One region of the Agrobacterium sp. DE0009 genome, then DNA from elsewhere that is predicted to be linked to it. Evidence: predicted binding sites of a transcription regulator. Region 1 holds the regulator's gene; each other region holds the start of a gene.
The links. The regulator PhoB, encoded in region 1, activates phosphate uptake and scavenging genes when phosphate is short. The targets are predictions, from matches to a motif close to TGTCATNNANCTGTCAT.

Region 1 (5,138 bases):
GGAACTGCGCGCCCGCGTCGGTATGGTGTTCCAGAAGCCGAACCCCTTCCCGAAGTCGATCTACGAAAACATTTCCTACGGCCCGCGGATCCACGGGCTCGCCCGCAACAAGGCGGATATGGACCAGATCGTTGAGCAGAGCCTCCAGCGAGCCGGTCTCTGGAACGAGGTGAAGGACCGTTTGCATGAGTCCGGCACGGGCCTTTCCGGCGGTCAGCAGCAGCGCCTTTGCATCGCCCGTGCGATCGCCGTCAGCCCGGAAGTGATCCTGATGGACGAGCCCTGCTCGGCGCTGGACCCGATTGCCACCGCGAAGGTCGAGGAACTGATCCACGAGCTGCGGACAAACTACACCATCGTCATCGTCACGCACTCCATGCAGCAGGCGGCGCGTGTTTCCCAGCGCACGGCCATGTTCCACCTTGGTCATCTTGTTGAGGAAAACGAAACCGACAAGATGTTCACCAATCCGGATGATCAGCGCACGCAGGATTACATCATGGGCCGCTTCGGCTGATACAGGCCGGCGCTTCAAAGAAACCGAACAAGACTGGTGCCGCTGCCGTGTCCCGCTCCGGGCACGGCCTGCAGGCCAAGCCGGAGGACTAGACCGTGAACCAGACAACGACCCATTCGCATATCATGTCCGCCTATGATGAGGAGTTGAAATTCCTCACACGCCGTATTTCGGAAATGGGTGGCCTTGCCGAACAGATGTGTGCCGACGCCGTGCGGGCGCTCGTGAACTCGGATGCCGCGCTGGCGCAGAAAGTCATTTCTGACGACACCATCCTCGATCACGCCGAGCGTGAGATCGGCGACAAGGCAATCGTCACCATCGCCAAGCGCCAGCCGATGGCGGCAGACCTTCGTGAAATCATCGGCACGCTGCGTATTGCAGCCGATCTCGAGCGTGTGGGCGATCTTGGCAAGAACACGGCCAAGCGCGTGATTGCGGTTGCCGGCACCGGCGTGCCGCGCAAGCTTGCCCGTGGTCTCGAACACCTGTCGGAACTGGCGCTGGTGCAGCTCAAGGAAGTCCTCGACGTCTATTCGACCCGCTCCGCCGAGAAGGCCAATGCCATCCGCGAGCGCGATGAGGAAATCGATGCCATGTACACCTCGCTCTTCCGCGAGCTTCTGACCTACATGATGGAAGACCCGCGCAATATAACGACCTGCACGCATCTTCTGTTCTGCGCCAAGAACATCGAGCGCATCGGCGACCATGCCACCAATATCGCCGAGACAATCTATTACATGACCACCGGCAGCCAGCCGGAGGGCGAGCGTCCGAAGGACGACAGTTCCAACACGCTCGGTTCGGTGACCGAGTAAGAGACAGGCAAAGCCTTGCGGAGTTCAGCATATGGTGCCCAAGATTGCAGTTGTGGAAGATGAGGAAGCGCTCAGCGTCCTTCTTCGTTACAATCTCGAGGCTGAGGGATACGATGTCGACACGATACCCCGTGGTGACGAGGCGGAAATCAGGCTTCAGGAACGTACCCCCGATCTTCTCATTCTAGACTGGATGCTGCCTGGTGTGTCCGGTATCGAGCTTTGCCGTCGGCTCAGAATGCGGCCGGAAACGGAACGCCTGCCCATCATCATGCTGACGGCTCGCGGCGAGGAAAGCGAACGTGTTCGTGGCCTCGCAACGGGTGCGGACGATTATGTCGTCAAGCCGTTCTCCACGCCGGAACTCATGGCCCGCGTCAAGGCCATGCTCCGCCGGGCCCGCCCCGAGGTTCTGTCTTCGGTGCTGAAATGCGGGGATATCGAACTGGATCGCGAGACGCATCGCGTTCACCGCAAAAGCCGTGAAGTGCGTCTCGGTCCGACGGAGTTTCGCCTTCTGGAATTCCTGATGACCTCTCCGGGCAGGGTGTTCTCCCGTTCGCAATTGCTCGATGGTGTCTGGGGCCATGATATCTACGTCGATGAGCGTACCGTCGACGTGCATGTCGGACGCCTGCGTAAGGCGCTTAATTTTTCGCACATGCAGGATGTCATCCGCACGGTGCGCGGCGCCGGCTATTCCATGGAAGCCTGAGCGGACGCCATCCGACTGGCGCGTTCCATCAAGGTAATTTTCCGCGAAAACAAAAGGCCCGAAACCGGATTGGTGTCGGGCCTTTTGTTGTGGTTGATCCCGATCCGCTCTGGTTTTGGCACAAAAAAACGGGCCCGAAGGCCCGTAGTTTTTGAGTGTCGAATGCGTGCCGCAACACTCAAGCCTTACGGCGCTCGCTTACCGGCTGATAGGCGAGTTTCGCATGGAACTTGCAATAGGGCGAAGATTCCAGCGCTTCACAGCCGCAGAAATGGAAATCGTCTTTCAAGGGGTCGCCGACCGGCCATTTGCAGGTGCGCTCGGTCAGTTCCGTCAGCGTCAGACGACGGGAGATTGGCGTGACGACGTTTCTGGAAGGAACGTAATCGAGAACTTCCGCGGTCTCGATGCCGACCTCTTCCTGAAGGGCGGTCGCGGCGTTGGAACGCGTCAGGATCCGTGCCGGTGCAGCGTTGACGCGGCCAGCAAAATTCGCCGCGCGAGGGGCAGGGGCAGCAGTCCGCTTGGGCGCTGTGCGCGCCGAAGTGACAGGACCGCCAGCCTTGACGCGACCCGGCAGGTTGAGACGGTGGACCTTGCCAATGACGGCGTTGCGGCTGACGCCGCCCAGCTGCGCTGCTATCTGGCTGGCGCTAAGTCCCTCGGACCACAATTTCTTGAGCTTTTCGACCCGTTCGTCTGTCCAGTTCATGCCGCTTCTCCGCTTTTCGCGTGTATTTTTGGCAGAATCCCTCTCCGTCTCGCGGGTGTGCCGCGAGTGTGGTTTCTGCCTGATTTTTGGTGACTAGTTCCGCCGCATTGCAGTCTAGTAATTAGCGATTAACCTAGTGCCACGCAGACTCCGTGGCAAGAGTCGCGGGAATCATCTCGAATCGATTTTGCGGTTTTCCCCAACTTGCTGGCGAGTTGAGTCAGAAAGGCAACACCTTGGGTCTGGCGCCCAGCCACCTACTAGGGCTTGAGAACCCTAGGGAATACGGACTTTTGTTGACATCGGCAAGCGAAGTGACAATAGTGCCCCTGCCGCCGCGAGGCGGCATTTTTGATTTTCAGGCAAGGGATAACCCTAAGAGCCTATTGACAACCGTCTTACAGCGCATTTGCGCAAGGAGTGATACAGCCATGGCCGAAGCCGCCGCGCCATTGTTCGATACATTTGCAAGAGCCCCCCTGCGTTTTGAGCGAGGCGAGGGCGTCTGGCTGTACACGGAAAGCGGCGAGCGATATCTCGATTTTGCGGCTGGCGTGGCTGTGAATTCGCTGGGCCATGCCCATCCGCACCTTGTGGAGGCGATCAAGACGCAGGCCGAAAAGGTCTGGCACGTCTCCAACCTCTATGAAGTGCCGGGCCAGGAAAAGCTTGCCAAGCGTCTGACGGAAGCAACCTTCGCCGACAAGGTTTTCTTCACCAATTCCGGCGCGGAAGCGCTGGAATGCGCGATCAAGACCGCACGCCGTTACCATTATTCCAAGGGCCATCCTGAGAAGTTTCGCATCATCACCTTTGAAGGCGCCTTCCATGGCCGGACGCTGGCGACCATTGCCGCTGGTGGCCAGCAGAAATATCTCGAAGGTTTCGGCCCCAAGGTTGAAGGTTTCGATCAGGTTCCCTTCGGTGACGTCGATGCGCTGAAGGCCGCCATCACGGCCGAAACAGCAGCGCTGCTGATCGAGCCGATTCAGGGCGAGGGCGGCATCCGCGCGCCGGCGAAGGAATTCCTGCAACTGCTGCGCTCGCTCTGTGACGAGCATGGCATGCTGCTGATCTTCGATGAGGTTCAGACCGGCGTCGGACGTACGGGTAAGCTTTTCGCCTATGAGCACACCGGCGTCGCGCCCGATATCATGGCGGTTGCCAAGGGTATCGGCGGCGGGTTCCCGCTTGGCGCCTGCCTCGCAACGGCCGAAGCTGCTTCCGGCATGACGGCGGGTGTGCACGGCACGACCTATGGCGGCAATCCGCTGGCGATGGCCGTCGGCAATGCGGTCCTTGATGTTGTTCTTGCTGACGGCTTTCTGGACAATGTTCGTGATGTCGCGCTTGTGTTCCGCCAGGGGCTTGCCTCATTGAAGGATCGTTACCCCGACGTGATCGAGGAAATTCGCGGCGAGGGCCTGCTTCTCGGCATCAAGGCGAGGATCCCCTCGGGTGAATTGCTCCAGGCCATGCGTGCGGAACATCTGCTTGGTGTACCGGCGGGTGACAATGTCATCCGTCTCCTGCCGCCGCTCGTCACCACGGCGGAAGAGGCCCGTGAGGGTCTGGCGCGCGTGGAAGCGGCCGCCGCATCCCTGACCGCAAAACAGGCGAAAATCGCCTGAGAAAACACTAAAGGGCGGGCCTCTTTGCCGGGGTTCGCGAGCATGGGACAGTTTGAAATGGCTTCACCTAAACATTTTCTCGACCTGTCGGCCGTCGGCTCGCAGGACCTGCGGGCGATTCTCGATGATGCCCGGGCACGCAAGGCGGCGACCAAGGCCGGCACAGCGGAAAAGCCGCTTGCCGGTAAGATGCTGGCGATGATCTTCGAAAAGCCGTCCACCCGCACCCGCGTCTCTTTCGATGTCGGCATGCGCCAGCTTGGCGGCGAAACGCTTTTCCTTTCTGGCACGGAGATGCAGCTCGGGCGGGCCGAAACGATCGGCGATACGGCCAAGGTCCTGTCGCGTTATGTCGACGCCATCATGATCCGTACAACGGATCATTCGCGTCTGCTTGAGCTTGCCGAACACGCAACCGTGCCTGTCATCAACGCCCTGACTGATGACACGCACCCCTGCCAGATCATGGCTGACATCATGACCTTCGAGGAACATCGTGGGCCGATAAAAGGCAAGACCGTTGCCTGGACGGGCGACGGCAACAATGTCCTGCATTCCTTCGTCGAAGGTTCGGCTCGGTTCGGGTATCGCATGACGATGGCGGTTCCCATGGGTTCCGAACCGCATGATAAGTTCCTGAACTGGGCCCGCAACAACGGCGGCGAGATCGCACTGTATCATGATGCGGAAAAGGCCGTCGCTGGCGCCGATTGCGTGGTGACCGACACCTGGGTTTCCATGA
Region 2 (5,138 bases), on a different contig from region 1:
ACGATTATATTCGCCTGATTTCGTCAAGCCGCTGAAAAACCGCAAGAAATCGGCATTTTTCTTCATAAATTCACTTTACAGCTACACGCGGCTGTCGCATCCCTTTGCCAGACAAGATTTTGGGCAAATGTGAAAAGGAGAGCCGTGATGGCTAAACAGAAAGTCGCAATGCTGACCGCGGGTGGCCTTGCGCCCTGTCTCTCTTCGGCGGTCGGCGGCCTGATCGAGCGCTACAGCGACATCGCACCCGAAATCGATATCATCGCTTACCGCTCCGGTTATCAGGGCGTGCTCTTGGGTGACCGCATCGAAATCAACAGGGACATGCGCGAGAAAGCGCATCTACTGCACCGTTACGGCGGCTCGCCGATCGGCAACAGCCGCGTCAAGCTCACCAATGCCGCCGATTGCGCCAAACGTGGCCTGGTCAAGGAAGGCGACAATCCGCTGCGCGTCGCGGCTGACCGGCTGGCGGCTGACGGCGTCACCATTCTCCACACGATTGGCGGCGACGACACAAACACGACGGCCGCCGACCTTGCCGCCTATCTCGGTGCGAACGGTTATGACCTCACCGTTGTCGGCCTGCCGAAGACGGTGGATAACGACGTGGTCCCGATCAAGCAGTCGCTTGGCGCCTGGACAGCCGCCGAAGTCGGGGCATCCTTCTTCGACAATGTCAGCAACGAGCAGAGCGCAGCACCCAAAACTTTCGTCATCCATGAAGTCATGGGCCGCCACTGCGGCTGGCTGACGGCGGCCACCGCCCGCGCCTATATCCAGAAGACCCGCGGCAACGCGTATGTCGAAGGACTGATGATGAACTCGCAGATGAAGAACATCGACGGCATCTACCTGCCGGAAATGGCCTTCGACATTGAAGCCGAAGCAGAGCGGCTCAAGGAAATCATGGACCGACACGGCTACGTCACGCTGTTCGTCTCTGAAGGAGCCGGCCTCGATTCCATCGTCGCGGAGCGCGAAGCTTCCGGCGAGGCGGTCAAGCGCGACGCATTCGGCCACGTGAAGATCGATACCATCAATGTCGGCGGCTGGTTCCAGAAACAGTTTGCCAGCCTGATCGGCGCGGAACGCTCGATGGTGCAGAAATCGGGCTATTTCGCCCGTTCAGCACCAGCCAATGGCGACGATTTGCGTCTCATCCAGGGCATGGTCGATCTCGCGGTGGAAAGCGCCCTCAACAAGGTCTCCGGCGTCACCGGTCACGACGAAGATCAAAATGGCAAATTGCGGACCATCGAGTTTCCGCGTATCAAGGGCGGAAAGCATTTCGACCTCTCTGCAAAATGGTTCACCGAAGTGATGGAACACGTCGGTCAGCCGTTCACAGCGGCCTGATTTTACGATAGTCTAAAATAGACGGCGACAGGGAGGGCAAGGAGGAAGAGAATGTCTGGACAGGCCTGGCTGATTTTTTGCGCAGCATGTGCCGTTGTGTTCGCACTTCCCTCCCCCCTTGTATTTTCTGTCGCCTCCTATGCCGCGATTCGTGGCAGGAAGACGATCTTTGCCTCGGTCACCGGAGGCGCTCTCGGCATCGTCACCGCGATGACGATCTCGGCCATTCCGGTCGCCGGTCTCACCTATCTCCCTCAATCCTTTGTTGAAATCGTGCAATGGGCTGGCATTGGCTGGCTGATGCTCTTTCTGCTGTGGACTTTCGCCACGCCGGCAGCCCAGGCGGCCAATGCCGACAATGACAATCTGCCGGGCAAATCCTGGAGCGGCATCTTCCGCGATTGTTATGGGATTTCGGCACTTCGCCCGCGCTATTTCGCGTTTTTTCTGGCGCTGCTGCCGCAGTTCGTCTCGGCCTCCGGCAACACGATCGAAACGCTGGCGATGGCGCAGGCGGCCATCCTGCTTATGACGCTTGTCATTCTCACGGTACAGGCCCTGCTTGCCGGACCGACGCTTGCGCTGGTGCGCCGCATGTCAGGTGACAAAAAGATAAGGGCGAAATACCGCACACACTTCATTTCCGGCCGCGCCGTCAGCGCGGGCTACCGGCGAATCGCGGCCTGAAATGTGCTCTTTGACGTCCCGGCTTGCCGCTATCCTTACAATAGGTTAATGAAAGCGCGACGGGTCACTGCCTGCTTCGCTTGACGCGGGGGTATCAAGAGACGGGCTAACGAAGGCGGCAACATGCGAAATTCGGGAAAATTCCGCGGAAGAAGTGCACTTCTTCTGTCTTCCACCGTGGGTCTGGCACTGGCATTGAGCGCATGCACCAGCGTCGAATATGCCGCCAAGGAAGGTCCCAATGGCCCGAAAATCACAACGGTGACTCCCACCAATACAGCCGAAGCATCAGCGCAGCCAGCAACCGTTGAAACCGCTGCAGGCGGTACACCTGCCACACAGACAGTTCAGACTGCCGAAGCCGGAGCCGCTTCTTCGGCAACAGCACTTCCCACTGCCGTCGCCGTCAAGGGCGGACGCGTGGCCCTGCCGCCAGCCTCTGAGATTGCAGCCGCTGCAGCCATCTCGGCACAGATGCAGCCGCAGCAGACCGAGATGGCACAGACCGCCGAAGCGTCCGCTGCGCCCACCACGGCTGCGGCGCTTGCTCCGGCAACCATGACGCACGCGTCAGCAGCCATCGAAACGGCTGCCAAGCCAATTGCCCACAACTCTGCCGCCGATTTGCCGCAGGTGGTTGCCGTCAAGGGTAGCTTCCCGCCCGCACCGCCGCCGCCCGGCTCGCCCTCGATCGGCACCGAACTGACAGCGGAACGCAAGGTCATTCCGATGCCGAAACCGGGCAGCACGGTTCTGGCCTACGCCGCCGGGCCCACAAACGCTGCTCTTGCTGCCATCAGGCAGAACGAATCAATGACGGCGCCGCTGAACGCCGCGCCGGCCGGACGCGAAAAGCTGAGCGGGCTGATTACCAAATACGCCACCATGTATGATGTGCCGGAAGATCTGGTTCACCGCGTCGTGCAGCGTGAAAGCAAATACAATCCCGGCGCCTACAGCAGCGGCAATTTCGGCCTGATGCAGATCAGGCACGCGACGGCTCGCTCCATGGGCTTTGATGGCCCGGCCTCCGGCCTGTTCGACGCCGAAACCAATCTCAAATACGCCGTCAAATATCTGCGTGGCGCATGGGTCGTTGCAGGCAACGACCGCGACAACGCCGTGCGGCTTTATGCGCGCGGTTATTATTACGATGCCAAGCGCAAGGGTATGCTGCACGTTCTGCGCAAGTAATCGCATTGGCTCGGTTGGAGACGCCGCCTGAATTCGTCCGGCTTCTCGATACCGGTGACAAAAGCGCCTGAAATTTTCTCTTCGTCATTCTCGGGCTTGACCCGAGAATTTATGATTGCAGTGCATTATGGATCCTCGGGTCGAGCTCGAGGAAGACGTCGTGAGTAACGGGGTCCCGCCCACTGCGTCGACGCCGATGGACCACATCGTCTTTTCGGTGCCCTGATTTCACCCACAGCCCTTGTCATCAAATTGTAGCGTCACGGCTGTAGACGCCTCTCAATCGACTGAGAGGTGATTAGATGACGAGTGCGGCACCCAAGACCGGCTTCAGTAAGAATACCAAACTGAAGTCCGCATTGCTCCAGCACAAGGCACTCTCCAAAAGCGGCCTGTCGGAGCGCTTCTTCGGCCTCCTCTTTTCGGGCCTCGTTTATCCGCAGATCTGGGAAGACCCTGAGATCGATATGGAAGCGATGGAGCTTGGCGACGGCCACCGCATCGTCACCATCGGCTCCGGCGGCTGTAACATGCTCGCCTATCTGTCGCGCAACCCCGCCAGCATCGATGTGGTAGACCTCAATCCGCACCACATCGCGCTGAACAAGCTGAAGCTTGCCGCCTTCCGCCATCTACCGGCGCACCAGGACGTTGTGCGCCACTTCGGCCGCGCCAATCACCGCAGCAACAGCGTCGGTTATGACCGTTTCATAGCCGAGCATCTCGATGCCACAACCAGGGCCTACTGGTCGAAGCGCACCCTATCCGGCCGCCGGCGCATTTCGGTGTTCGACCGGAACATCTATCGCACCGGCCTGCTGGGCCGCTTCATTGGCGCGGGCCACCTCATGGCCCGGCTGCATGGCGTGAAGCTTACAGAAATGGCCAAGACCCGCACGCTCGATGAACAGCGCCAGTTTTTTGACAGCAAGGTCGCGCCGCTGTTTGACAAGCCGGTGGTGCGCTGGCTGACGAAGCGCAAAAGCTCGCTTTTCGGCCTCGGCATTCCGCCGCGCCAATATGACGAGCTGGCCAGCCTTTCCAGCGACGGCACGGTTGCGTCCGTCCTCAAGGAGCGTCTGGCAAAGCTTGCCTGCAACTTCCCGCTCAGCGACAATTATTTCGCCTGGCAGGCCTTCGCGCGCCGTTATCCCGAGCCGCATGAGGGCGCCCTGCCCGCCTATCTCAAACCGGAATATTACGAGACGATCCGTAAGAACACCGTCCGCGTCACCGTCCATCACGCAACCTATACCGAGCTTCTCTCACGCAAGCCCGCAAACGCCGTCGACCGCTATATCCTGCTCGACGCACAGGACTGGATGACGGACGTGCAACTCAACGAGTTGTGGTCACAGATCAGCCGCACCGCCGCACCAGGCGCGCGTGTCATCTTCCGTACGGCGGCCGAAACGAGTGTCATCGAAGGCCGGCTTTCACCTGACATCAGCAACCAGTGGGCCTATCTCGAGGAGCGCTCCAACGAGCTCAATGCTATGGACCGCTCGGCCATTTATGGCGGCTTCCATATTTACCAGAGGGCTATGGCATGAAGACCATTGGCGAGAATGTGAGCCTTGCAGACAGCGCCCATGCGAGCCTGATGGACCGCATGTATCGCCACCAGCGGCACATCTACGATATAACCCGCAAATATTACCTTCTCGGCCGTGACCGGACCATATCCGGCCTCGATGTACCGAAGGGCGGCACGCTGCTGGAAATCGGCTGCGGCACCGGTCGAAACCTCCTGCTGGCAAGCCGCCGATTTCCCCACGCCAAGCTCTTCGGCCTCGATATATCCGCAGAAATGCTGCTGACCGCGTCCGAGAATTTTGCCGGCAAGGCCGAACGCCCCATTCTGCGTGTCGCCGACGCCACCGCCTTTCGCGCATCGG
Region 3 (5,138 bases), 840 kb from region 1:
GCGTTCGGTCGTTTCGGAATTCGAGAGCTATGTGAAGCTCAACAAGAAGATTTCGCCCGAGGTTGTCGGCGCTGCCGGCCAGATCGACGATTATTCGAAGCTTGCCGACACGGTTGCTTCTCACCTGTCGATCAAGATCACCGAAAAGCAGGAAATGCTGGAAACCGTCAGCGTGAAGCAGCGGCTTGAAAAGGCGCTTGGCTTCATGGAAGGCGAAATTTCCGTGCTTCAGGTCGAAAAGCGCATCCGTTCGCGCGTCAAGCGTCAGATGGAGAAGACCCAGCGCGAATATTACCTGAACGAGCAGATGAAGGCGATCCAGAAGGAACTCGGCGACGGCGAGGACGGCCGTGACGAGATGGCCGAGCTGGAAGAGCGCATCGCCAAGACCAAGCTTTCCAAGGAGGCCAAGGAAAAGGCCGAAGCGGAAATGAAGAAGCTGCGCCAGATGAGCCCGATGTCCGCGGAAGCGACCGTCGTGCGCAACTATCTGGACTGGCTGCTTGGCCTGCCCTGGGGCAAGAAGTCCAAGATCAAGGCCGACCTCAACAACGCCGAGAAGATCCTGGATCAGGATCACTTCGGTCTGGACAAGGTCAAGGAGCGGATCGTCGAGTATCTGGCGGTGCAGGCCCGTGCGACGAAGATCCGTGGCCCGATCCTCTGCCTCGTCGGCCCGCCCGGCGTCGGCAAGACCTCGCTCGCCAAGTCGATCGCCAAGGCGACCGGCCGCGAATATGTGCGCATGGCGCTGGGTGGCGTTCGTGACGAAGCGGAAATCCGCGGTCACCGCCGCACCTATATCGGCTCCATGCCGGGCAAGATCGTTCAGTCGATGAAGAAGGCAAAGAAGGCGAACCCGCTCTTCCTGCTCGACGAAATCGACAAGATGGGCATGGATTTCCGTGGCGATCCGTCGTCGGCGCTGCTCGAGGTTCTCGATCCGGAACAGAACTCCACCTTCATGGATCACTACCTGGAAGTGGAATATGACCTGTCCGACGTGATGTTCGTCACCACGGCGAACACGCTGAACATCCCGGGCCCGCTGATGGACCGTATGGAAGTGATCCGCATCGCCGGTTACACGGAAGACGAAAAGCGCGAAATCGCCAAGCGTCACCTGCTGCCGAAGGCGATCAAGGAACATGCCCTGCGTCCGGAAGAATTCTCGGTCACCGATGATGCCCTGATGGTCGTCATCCAGCAGTACACCCGCGAGGCGGGCGTGCGCAGCTTCGAACGCGAGCTCATGAAGCTGGCGCGCAAGGCTGTCACCGAGATCATCAAGGGCAAGGTCAAGTCCGTGGAAGTCACCGCTGCCAATGTTCCGGATTATCTGGGCGTTCCGCGGTTCCGTCACGGCGAGGCCGAGCGCGAGGATCAGGTCGGTGTCGTCACGGGTCTGGCCTGGACGGAAGTCGGCGGTGAGCTGCTCACCATCGAAGGCGTGATGATGCCGGGCAAGGGCCGTATGACGGTCACCGGCAACCTCAAGGAAGTGATGAAGGAATCCATTTCGGCGGCGGCATCCTATGTCCGCTCGCGCGCTGTGGACTTCGGCATCGAACCGCCGCGTTTCGACAAGAGCGACATCCACGTGCACGTACCGGAAGGGGCAACCCCGAAGGACGGTCCATCGGCCGGTGTCGCCATGGCAACCGCCATCGTCTCCATCATGACCGGCATTCCGGTTTCGAAGGATGTGGCGATGACAGGCGAGATCACGCTTCGTGGTCGCGTTCTGCCGATCGGTGGCCTGAAGGAAAAGCTGCTTGCAGCGCTTCGCGGCGGCATCAAGAAGGTGCTGATTCCGGAAGAAAACGCCAAGGATCTGGCGGAGATTCCGGACAACGTAAAGAACGAGATGGAAATCATTCCGGTATCGCGCATGGGCGAGGTTATCAAGCACGCCCTCATCCGCCAGCCGGAACCCATCGAGTGGGACGGCAGCATCGAAACGCCCGTGATTGCAACGGTCGAAGGTGTTGATGACGGCAGCCAGACCATCGCACATTGAAGGCCCACAGGCACACGAAAGGCGGGAATCGCCTTTCGTGGCGTGTGTCGCATAGATTCAATGTGTTAGCCCTTCCAAGGGGAGTGCGGTGTTTAGCCCCGCGCAAGTGATGCGAATTTGGCACGAATATGTGGAAGGCCGGCAGAAATGTCGGCCTTTTTTGTGAAAAAAACTCCAGACCCCTTGTTTTTCAGGCGATTCCAGCGCTTTTGGGTTGCTGCGCGCGGATACAAACGTATTCTGCGCCGACTTAATTTGAGTCGTTTCAAACCATTGAAAGGGGTGGAAACATGAACAAGAACGAGCTCGTCTCTGCTGTTGCCGAAAAGGCTGGTCTCACGAAGGCAGATGCTGCTTCCGCTGTTGATGCCGTATTCGAAACCGTACAGAGCGAACTGAAGAACGGTGGCGACATCCGTCTCGCCGGCTTCGGCAGCTTCTCCGTCAGCCGTCGTGAAGCCTCCAAGGGCCGCAACCCTTCCACGGGTGCTGAAGTCGATATCCCGGCTCGCAACGTTCCGAAGTTCTCCGCAGGTAAGGGCCTGAAGGACGCCGTCAACTCGTAAGGTTTCCGGAGGGTCGCGACGCCCGCGGCGGGCGAGCGGCTTTTCAGGTCACGAGGATAGATGTTTTGACGCGTTAACGCCATTGTGGCGCGCTTGTGTGGCCTCCATCCGGCCACAAGGGCGCTCCGATAAGCGGAATGGACGCAGAAACAAAAAAAGCCCGGTCTCCAAGGCCGGGCTTTTTGATTCCCGGCGTCGGGTGTCATGCCACTGTCATGTCTTTGACGCAGAAGCCTTGGGGTGTTTCTGGATCCAAGGGGGATTACAATGGCGTTCCGATTTTCTCATATGGCTTTGAGCGCGGCGCTGCTTACGTCCGCTGCCTTCCCGGCGGCGGCCGAGCCGGTCTTTAACCGCATCGCATCGTTTCCCGTTGCGAAGAACCTGCCTGCTGACAAGGACACGAAGTCCGTCACCTCGGCTGAAATCATCACCGCCAGTGAAGACGGCAAGACGCTGATCTATTCGGACAGCCCGCTCGGAGGCATTGGTTTCATCGACATCACCGATGCGAAAGCCCCTAAGGCCGGCGGGGCATTATTGCTGGAAGGTGAGCCGACCTCCGTTGCCGTGGCCGGTCTCAAGGTTCTGGCCGGCGTGAATACCTCGGAAAACCGCGCCAACCCGTCGGGAAAGCTGGTGACGGTCGATATCGCCACCAAGAAGGTCGAAGTAAGCTGCGATCTCGGCGGCCAGCCCGATTCCGTCGCGGTTTCCCCGGACAGGACCTTCGCGGCGATTGCCATCGAAAACGAGCGCGACGAAGAGGTGAACGAGGGCGCGCTGCCGCAGATGCCGCCCGGTTACCTGGTAACGGTTGGCCTGAAAGACGGCGTGGCCGATTGCGCGAGCCTGAAGAAGATCGACGTTACCGGTCTCGCCGAAATTTCGCCTGAGGATCCGGAGCCTGAATTTGTCTCGATCAATGCCAATGGCGAGATTGCGCTGACGCTCCAGGAAAACAACCATATCGTCATTATCGACGGCAAGACAGGCGCGGTGAAGACGCATTTCTCTGCCGGCACCGTCGATCTGGAAGGCATCGACACCAAGACCGATGGTCAACTGAAATTCACGGACAAGCAGGAAGGCCGCAAGCGCGAGCCGGATGCGGTCAAGTGGCTGGACAATGACCGTATCGTCATAGCCAACGAGGGCGACTGGCAGGGCGGTGCACGCGGCTTCACCATTTTCGACAAGACTGGCAAGCTCCGTTACGAAGCCGGCGCTTCGCTCGAGCACGCGGTTGTCGCCATTGGCCACTATCCGGAAAAACGCTCCAAGGCCAAGGGCATTGAGCCGGAAGGCCTCGAAACGGCGACCCTTGATGGTCAGAAGTACTTTTTCGTGCTTGCCGAGCGCGCCTCCATCGCCGCTGTTTACAAGGATACCGGCGCAGAGCCGCAGTTGACGCAGCTCCTGCCTTCGGGCATTTCGCCGGAGGGTGCCGTCGCCATTCCCGCGCGCAACCTTTTCGTCACGGCCAACGAGGCTGATCTGGTCGAGGATGGCGGCGCCCGCTCGCATGTCATGATCTATGAACGTGCCGAAGGCGCGCCGGCCTATCCGCAGCTGGTATCCGCCACCGTCGATGGGGCGCCGATCGGTTGGGGTGCTCTTTCGGGTCTGGTTGGCGATGCCGAAAAGCCTGGCATTCTCTATGCCGTCTCCGACTCAGTCTATGGCAACCAGCCGTCGATCTACACCATCGACGCGACGAAGAAGCCTGCCACCATCAGCAGCGTGCTGCGTGTCAAGCGCGACGGCATTGCCGCGCAGAAACTCGATATCGAAGGCATCGCGCTGGATGGCAAGGGCGGATTCTGGCTGGCCTCGGAAGGCGACAGCGCCAAACTTGTTCCGCACGCGCTCTACAACGTCAACGCCAAGGGTGAGATCAAGGCCGAGATCGCCTTGCCGAAGGAACTGCTCATCGGCGATACCCGCTTCGGTTTCGAAGGCGTGACCATGGTCGGCAAGGGCGATGACGCCACGCTGTGGATGGCCGTGCAGCGCGAATGGGGCACGGACGAGAAGGGCTTCGTGAAGCTCGTCTCCTATAATCCGAAGTCCAAGGAGTGGGGCGCCGTGCGTTATCCGCTCGACAAGACCGAGGCAGGCTGGGTTGGCTTGTCTGAAATCACCGTGCAGGGTGAATATGTCTACATCATCGAGCGCGACAACCAGATCGGCGACAAGGCCAAGATCAAGAAGCTCTACCGCGTCGCGATCGCCGACCTGAAGCCTGGCAAAATCGGTGGCGAGCTGCCGCTTGTCGCCAAGCAGGAAGCCCACGACTTCCTGCCTGACCTCAAGGGCCAGACTAACGGCTATATCGTCGACAAGCTGGAAGGCTTCACCTTCGACAAGGCGGGAACGGCCTATGCCGTGACAGACAATGACGGTGTCGATGATTCCTCAGGCGAGACGCTTTTCTTCAAGGTGGAGATGAAGGCGATCAACTGATTGCCCAATCACCAAGTGCATAAAGAAAAGCCGGGCAGAGCCCGGCTTTTCCGTCTTGTGGGGAACAGCGTCAGAACGATCCGCCT
Region 4 (5,138 bases), 1.2 Mb from region 1:
GGCCGAAGCGCTTCAGGCGCGTTTCGATGATCTGCGGACGGCCGATGAGGATCGGAATGCCGGTGCCCTCTTCCAGCAGCACCTGGGCGGCGCGCAATACCCGCTCGTCTTCGCCTTCGGCAAAGATGATACGCTTCTTTTCGGCAGCTTTGGCGGCGTTGAAGACCGGCTTCATGATGAAGCCCGAGCGCCAGACGAAGCGGTTCAGCTGGTCGAGATAGGCTTCGAAGTCGGTGATCGGCCGGGCGGCGACGCCGCTTGCGGCGGCAGCACGGGCAACGGCCGGCGCAATGCGCAGGATAAGGCGCGGATCGAAGGGCGAGGGGATGAGGTAGGTCGGGCCGAAGATCGGCGTTTCGCCGCTGTAAGCCTTGGCGGCCACTTCGGAGACTTCCTCACGCGCCAATTCGGCGATGGCCTGCACGGCGGCCATCTTCATTTCTTCGTTGATCGTTGTTGCGCCGCAATCGAGCGCGCCGCGGAATATATAGGGGAAGCAGAGGACGTTGTTGACCTGGTTCGGGAAGTCCGAGCGGCCGGTGCAGATCATCGCATCCGGGCGGGCGGCACGCGCCTCTTCCGGCATGATTTCAGGCTTCGGATTGGCAAGCGCGAGGATGAGCGGGTTCTCCGCCATGCGCTCCAGCAGTTCCGGCTTCAGGACGCCTGCCGCCGACAGGCCGAGGAAGACATCGGCGCCATCAATGGTTTCAGCCAGCACGCGCTTGTCGGTCTTCTGGGCGTAAACTTCCTTCCACTCGTCCATCAACGTGTTGCGGCCGTCATAGACAAGGCCCTCGATGTCGTGCACCCAGATGTTTTCTTTTTTGGCGCCCATCGCAACAAGGAGGTTGAGGCAGGCAAGGGCCGCCGCACCGGCGCCTGACGCCACGATCTTGACGCTGGACAGAGACTTGCCGGCGAGTTCCAGAGCGTTGGTGACAGCGGCGGCGACGATGATCGCGGTGCCATGCTGGTCATCGTGGAAGACCGGGATGTTCATCTTCTCGCGCAGCTGGCGCTCCACCTCGAAACATTCCGGCGCCTTAATGTCCTCAAGGTTGATGCCGCCGAAGGTGGGTTCCAGCGCCGCGATGGTGGAGACCATGTCGTTGATGCCGGGCGCATCGATTTCGATATCGAACACATCGATGCCGGCGAATTTCTTGAAGAGGACGGCCTTGCCTTCCATAACGGGCTTCGAGGCAAGCGGGCCGATATTGCCAAGGCCAAGAACTGCCGTGCCGTTCGAGATGACCGCGACGAGATTGGCGCGGGCCGTGTATTCCGCTGCCATTTCGGCGTTCTCGTGGATGGCAAGGCAGGGGGCGGCGACACCCGGCGAATAGGCGAGCGCCAGATCGCGCTGGTTGCCGAGCGGCTTGGTGGCCTGGATCTCCAGCTTGCCCGGGCGCGGGTAGCGGTGGAAAAAGAGCGCCTGTTCCTCGATGTCGGCCTTTGCCGTGTTGGCGGGCGTGTTGTTCTTATCGTGAGAGGTCATGTCTTCCACCGTCGTATCTGGTTTTATTTCGGCCCCCTGAATACAACAAACTTACCCGTGGTACAGCCGTTATTTGACCGCACCTTATGCAAATGCCGCCATGGCTTATTCGCGTTTTCGTGAAAGCTTTCGTCATATTCCCTGCAAAAAACGGCCGCTGTCATGTTGCTGAAACACGAGTCTGGTTCTGAGAGGGAAGAAAGCCGCAGGGACGCAACCGAACAGGGGGATGATATCCGTGGCCGGTCAAATTGAAACCAGACAGTTCAGAACGCTTTTCATTTCAGATGTTCATCTTGGTTCAAAGGCAGCCAAGACGGATTATCTGCTCGACTTCCTGAAATACCACGAGGCCGAAACGATCATCATGGTCGGCGACATCGTCGACGGCTGGCGCCTGCGCCGCAGCTGGTACTGGCCACAGGGCTGCAACGACGTGGTGCAGAAGCTTCTGCGCAAGGCCCGCAAGGGAACCCGCATCGTTTATATTCCCGGAAACCATGATGAATTCCTGCGGGAGTTTCCCGGCATGCATTTCGGCGGCATAGAAGTTGCCGAGCGCATGATCCACGAGGCGGCCGACGGCAAGAAATATCTGGTCATCCATGGCGACGAGTTCGACGTGGTGGTGCGCAATGCCCGCCTGCTCGCTTATCTCGGTGACTGGGCCTACGATGCGGCGATCGCCATCAACATCGCCCTTGCCGCCGTGCGTCGCCGCATCGGCTTGCCTTACTGGTCGTTCTCGGCCTGGGCCAAGCTGCAGGTCAAACACGCCGTCAACTTTATCGGCGAGTTCCAGCGCGTGGTGGCGGATGAGGCGCGGCGCAACAACGTCGATGGCGTGATCTGCGGCCACATTCACCACGCCGTCATGGAAGACATGGATGGCATCCGCTACATCAACACCGGCGACTGGGTGGAAAGCTGCACGGCGATTGCCGAAAATGCCGACGGCACGTTCGAGCTGATCACCTGGATGCAGACGAGCGAAGTCATTGCCGAGCAGACATCGGATGAGATGGAGCCGGTGAACATTCCGGGGCTGATCGGCCAGCACGCGGCTTGAGATTTGGCCTGTAGGCTAAAGGAATACTTGGCCTTCGGTGTTTTCCGTGAGATCAGTGCAGGCTCGTGTGAAGCGAGCGGTTGCCACCTGTTTCTTCTCCCCGCCGGGGAGAAGTCCGCGGCAGCGGGATGAGGGGGCGAGCTCGCCGTAAACCTCTACCGTTGCCCCCTCATCTGACCCTTCGGGCCATCTTCTCCCCGGCGGGGAGAAGAAACAAGGGGAGACGTTGCGGCTCATCAGGATTTAATTTCAGGGGCTTACCCCCACAATTCCGGCCGTGCCGGATAGACCAGCGACCCTTCATAAACCAGCCCCGCTTCACGGTCCTCAGCCAGCAGCAGCGGCCCGTCGAGATCGGCAAAGGCTGCGCCTTGAGCGGCCAGCACAGCGGGCGCCATGCCGAGCGAGGTGCCGAGCATGCAGCCGACCATGATGGTGAAACCGAGCCTTTCGGCCTCCGCCTTCATGACAAGCGCTTCCGTCAGGCCGCCGGTCTTGTCGAGCTTGATGTTGATGGCATCGTAACGGTCGCGCAGGCCGGCGAGGTCCTTTGTCGAATGCACGCTTTCGTCGGCGCAGATCAAAACCGGATGGTCGATGCGGGCGAGAATCGCGTCCTTGCCGGCGGGAAGCGGCTGTTCGATCAGCGATATCTTCAGTTCCGCTGCAAGCCTCAGATAATATTCGATATTGCCGTCGTTCCAGCCCTCATTCGCATCGATGATGATACGCGCCTCGGGTGCGGCTGCGCGGACGGCGCGCAGGCGGGCCTCGTCGTCGGCTGTGCCGGTCTTGATCTTCAGCAGCGGGCGGGTGGCATTCTCTGCCGTCTTCGCGGCCATGGTGTCGGGATCGGAAAGCGAGATCGTGTAGGCAGTGACGAGCGGCTTTACCGCCTGTCCGACAACCTGCTCGGCGGCGCTCTTGCCGCTCATTTTCGCTTCGAGATCCCACAATGCGCAATCGACGGCATTGCGGGCCGCGCCCGGTTTCATCGCCTGCTGCAAGTCCTGCCGTGTCAGGCCGCCAGCGATCTGCTCGGCCATAACCTCGATGTCGGCGATGACGCCCTCAATGCTTTCGCCATAACGCGGGTAGGGCACACATTCACCTTTACCGGTAAAGGAACCATCCCGGATGGTGCACGTTACGACATCCGCATGCGTGCGGGTGCCGCGTGAAATGGTGAAGCTGCCAGCAACGGCGAAACGTTCAGTTGTGGCTTGAAGGTAACGGGGCATGTTTTTTCACTTCCTAATAGGCGTCAAAAGACACATGACGCCAAATTTATCGCGAATTGTCGGCCGTCACTGTGGCTTGCCGAAGGCCAAACCGTTATGAAACCATTAAGAATCTCGTGACGGCTGCACTCGCTCGGAGCATTATGCAAGAACAGGACACACGGCAACAGGCGAACCCGGCCGCAATTTCCGCAGACGATACCGTCTCCGGCGGCGCGTCGCGTTTTGTGCTGAGCGGTTCCTGGCGCAACAGCAATCTCTCCGGCATTTTCCCCATTCTCGACAAGATCGAGAAGGACGCGTCCTCCAGCGCAGCCGAAATCGATCTCTCGTCCGTAGAGGCGATCGACACCACCGGCGCCTGGATCATCCAGCGCCTGCGCCGCGATCTTGAGGCGAAGGGGGCCACCGTCACCGTAACGGGAAACGACCAGATTGAAGAGGTCATTTCCCAATTGCCTGAAAAGGTGGAGATGGAGGGTGAGGCCCCCAAGAAGGTGGGACTCGCCGAGCGCATCTTTGCGCCGATCGGCCAGGCCGTCGTTCAGAACGGCGCGGATTTCCTCGCGGGGATGTATATTCTCGGCTCGGCCGTGCGCGGCGCGCAGATGAAGCTCGGGCGCGGACGCGGCGTTTCGCCAGCGGCGATCGTCAACCAGATCGACCATATGGGCGTGCGCGCCGTGCCGATCATCATGCTGATGTCCTTCCTGATCGGCGCGATCATCGCCCAGCAGGGCGCGTTCCAGCTCCGGTATTTCGGTGCCGAAGTCTTCGTCGTCGATCTCGTTGGCATTCTGCAATTGCGTGAAATCGGCGTTCTCCTGACCGCGATCATGATCGCCGGTCGCTCCGGCAGCGCGATCACGGCTGAAATCGGCTCGATGAAGATGCGCGAGGAAATCGACGCGCTGAAGGTGATCGGTCTCAATCCGGTTGGCGTGCTCGTCTTCCCGCGGCTGGTGGCGCTGACGATTGCGCTGCCGCTTTTGACCATTCTTGCCAATTTTGCAGCGCTTTTCGGGGCAGCCATTGTCACGCTGCTTTATTCCGGCATCACATTTGAAGTGTTCCTGTCGCGCCTGCATGGGGCGGTGGAGGAATCGACCATTGCCGCCGGCATGATCAAGGCGCCGTTCATGGCGCTGATCATCGGCATCGTCGCGGCGGTGGAAGGCATGAAGGTGGGCGGTTCGGCGGAATCGCTCGGCAAACACGTCACCTCGTCGGTGGTAAAGTCCATCTTCGTCGTCATTCTGGTGGATGGCCTCTTTGCCATCTTCTACGCAGCCATCGATTTTTAAGGAGGGCGCGTTGGAAACCCTGG

Region 2: FS804_RS14905 (DUF3419 family protein) is a predicted target of PhoB. The motif match lies at 3,483-3,499, and genes of this name have one in related genera.
Region 3: FS804_RS03465 (esterase-like activity of phytase family protein) is a predicted target of PhoB. The motif match lies at 2,787-2,803, and genes of this name have one in related genera.
Region 4: FS804_RS01455 (UDP-2,3-diacylglucosamine diphosphatase) is a predicted target of PhoB. The motif match lies at 1,660-1,676, and genes of this name have one in related genera.

What each region holds. Positions count from the first base shown of each region.
Region 1 is NZ_VEIU01000001.1:1,519,863-1,525,000, reverse strand. It holds gene pstB (phosphate ABC transporter ATP-binding protein PstB) at 1-517, shown strand, start outside; gene phoU (phosphate signaling complex protein PhoU) at 643-1,338, shown strand; gene phoB (phosphate regulon transcriptional regulator PhoB) at 1,370-2,053, shown strand; gene FS804_RS07690 (GcrA family cell cycle regulator) at 2,232-2,765, opposite strand; gene FS804_RS07685 (aspartate aminotransferase family protein) at 3,197-4,396, shown strand; gene argF (ornithine carbamoyltransferase) at 4,454-5,138, shown strand, end outside.
Region 2 is NZ_VEIU01000003.1:450,941-456,078, reverse strand. It holds gene FS804_RS14920 (pyrophosphate--fructose-6-phosphate 1-phosphotransferase) at 148-1,359, shown strand; gene FS804_RS14915 (LysE family translocator) at 1,411-2,046, shown strand; gene FS804_RS14910 (lytic transglycosylase domain-containing protein) at 2,170-3,240, shown strand; gene FS804_RS14905 (DUF3419 family protein) at 3,543-4,793, shown strand; gene FS804_RS14900 (class I SAM-dependent methyltransferase) at 4,790-5,138, shown strand, end outside.
Region 3 is NZ_VEIU01000001.1:684,523-689,660, reverse strand. It holds gene lon (endopeptidase La) at 1-2,020, shown strand, start outside; gene hupB (DNA-binding protein HupB) at 2,311-2,586, shown strand; gene FS804_RS03465 (esterase-like activity of phytase family protein) at 2,854-5,052, shown strand.
Region 4 is NZ_VEIU01000001.1:276,964-282,101, forward strand. It holds gene FS804_RS01450 (NADP-dependent malic enzyme) at 1-1,501, opposite strand, end outside; gene FS804_RS01455 (UDP-2,3-diacylglucosamine diphosphatase) at 1,731-2,570, shown strand; gene dgcA (N-acetyl-D-Glu racemase DgcA) at 2,828-3,811, opposite strand; gene FS804_RS01465 (ABC transporter permease) at 3,955-5,115, shown strand; gene FS804_RS01470 (ABC transporter ATP-binding protein) at 5,126-5,138, shown strand, end outside.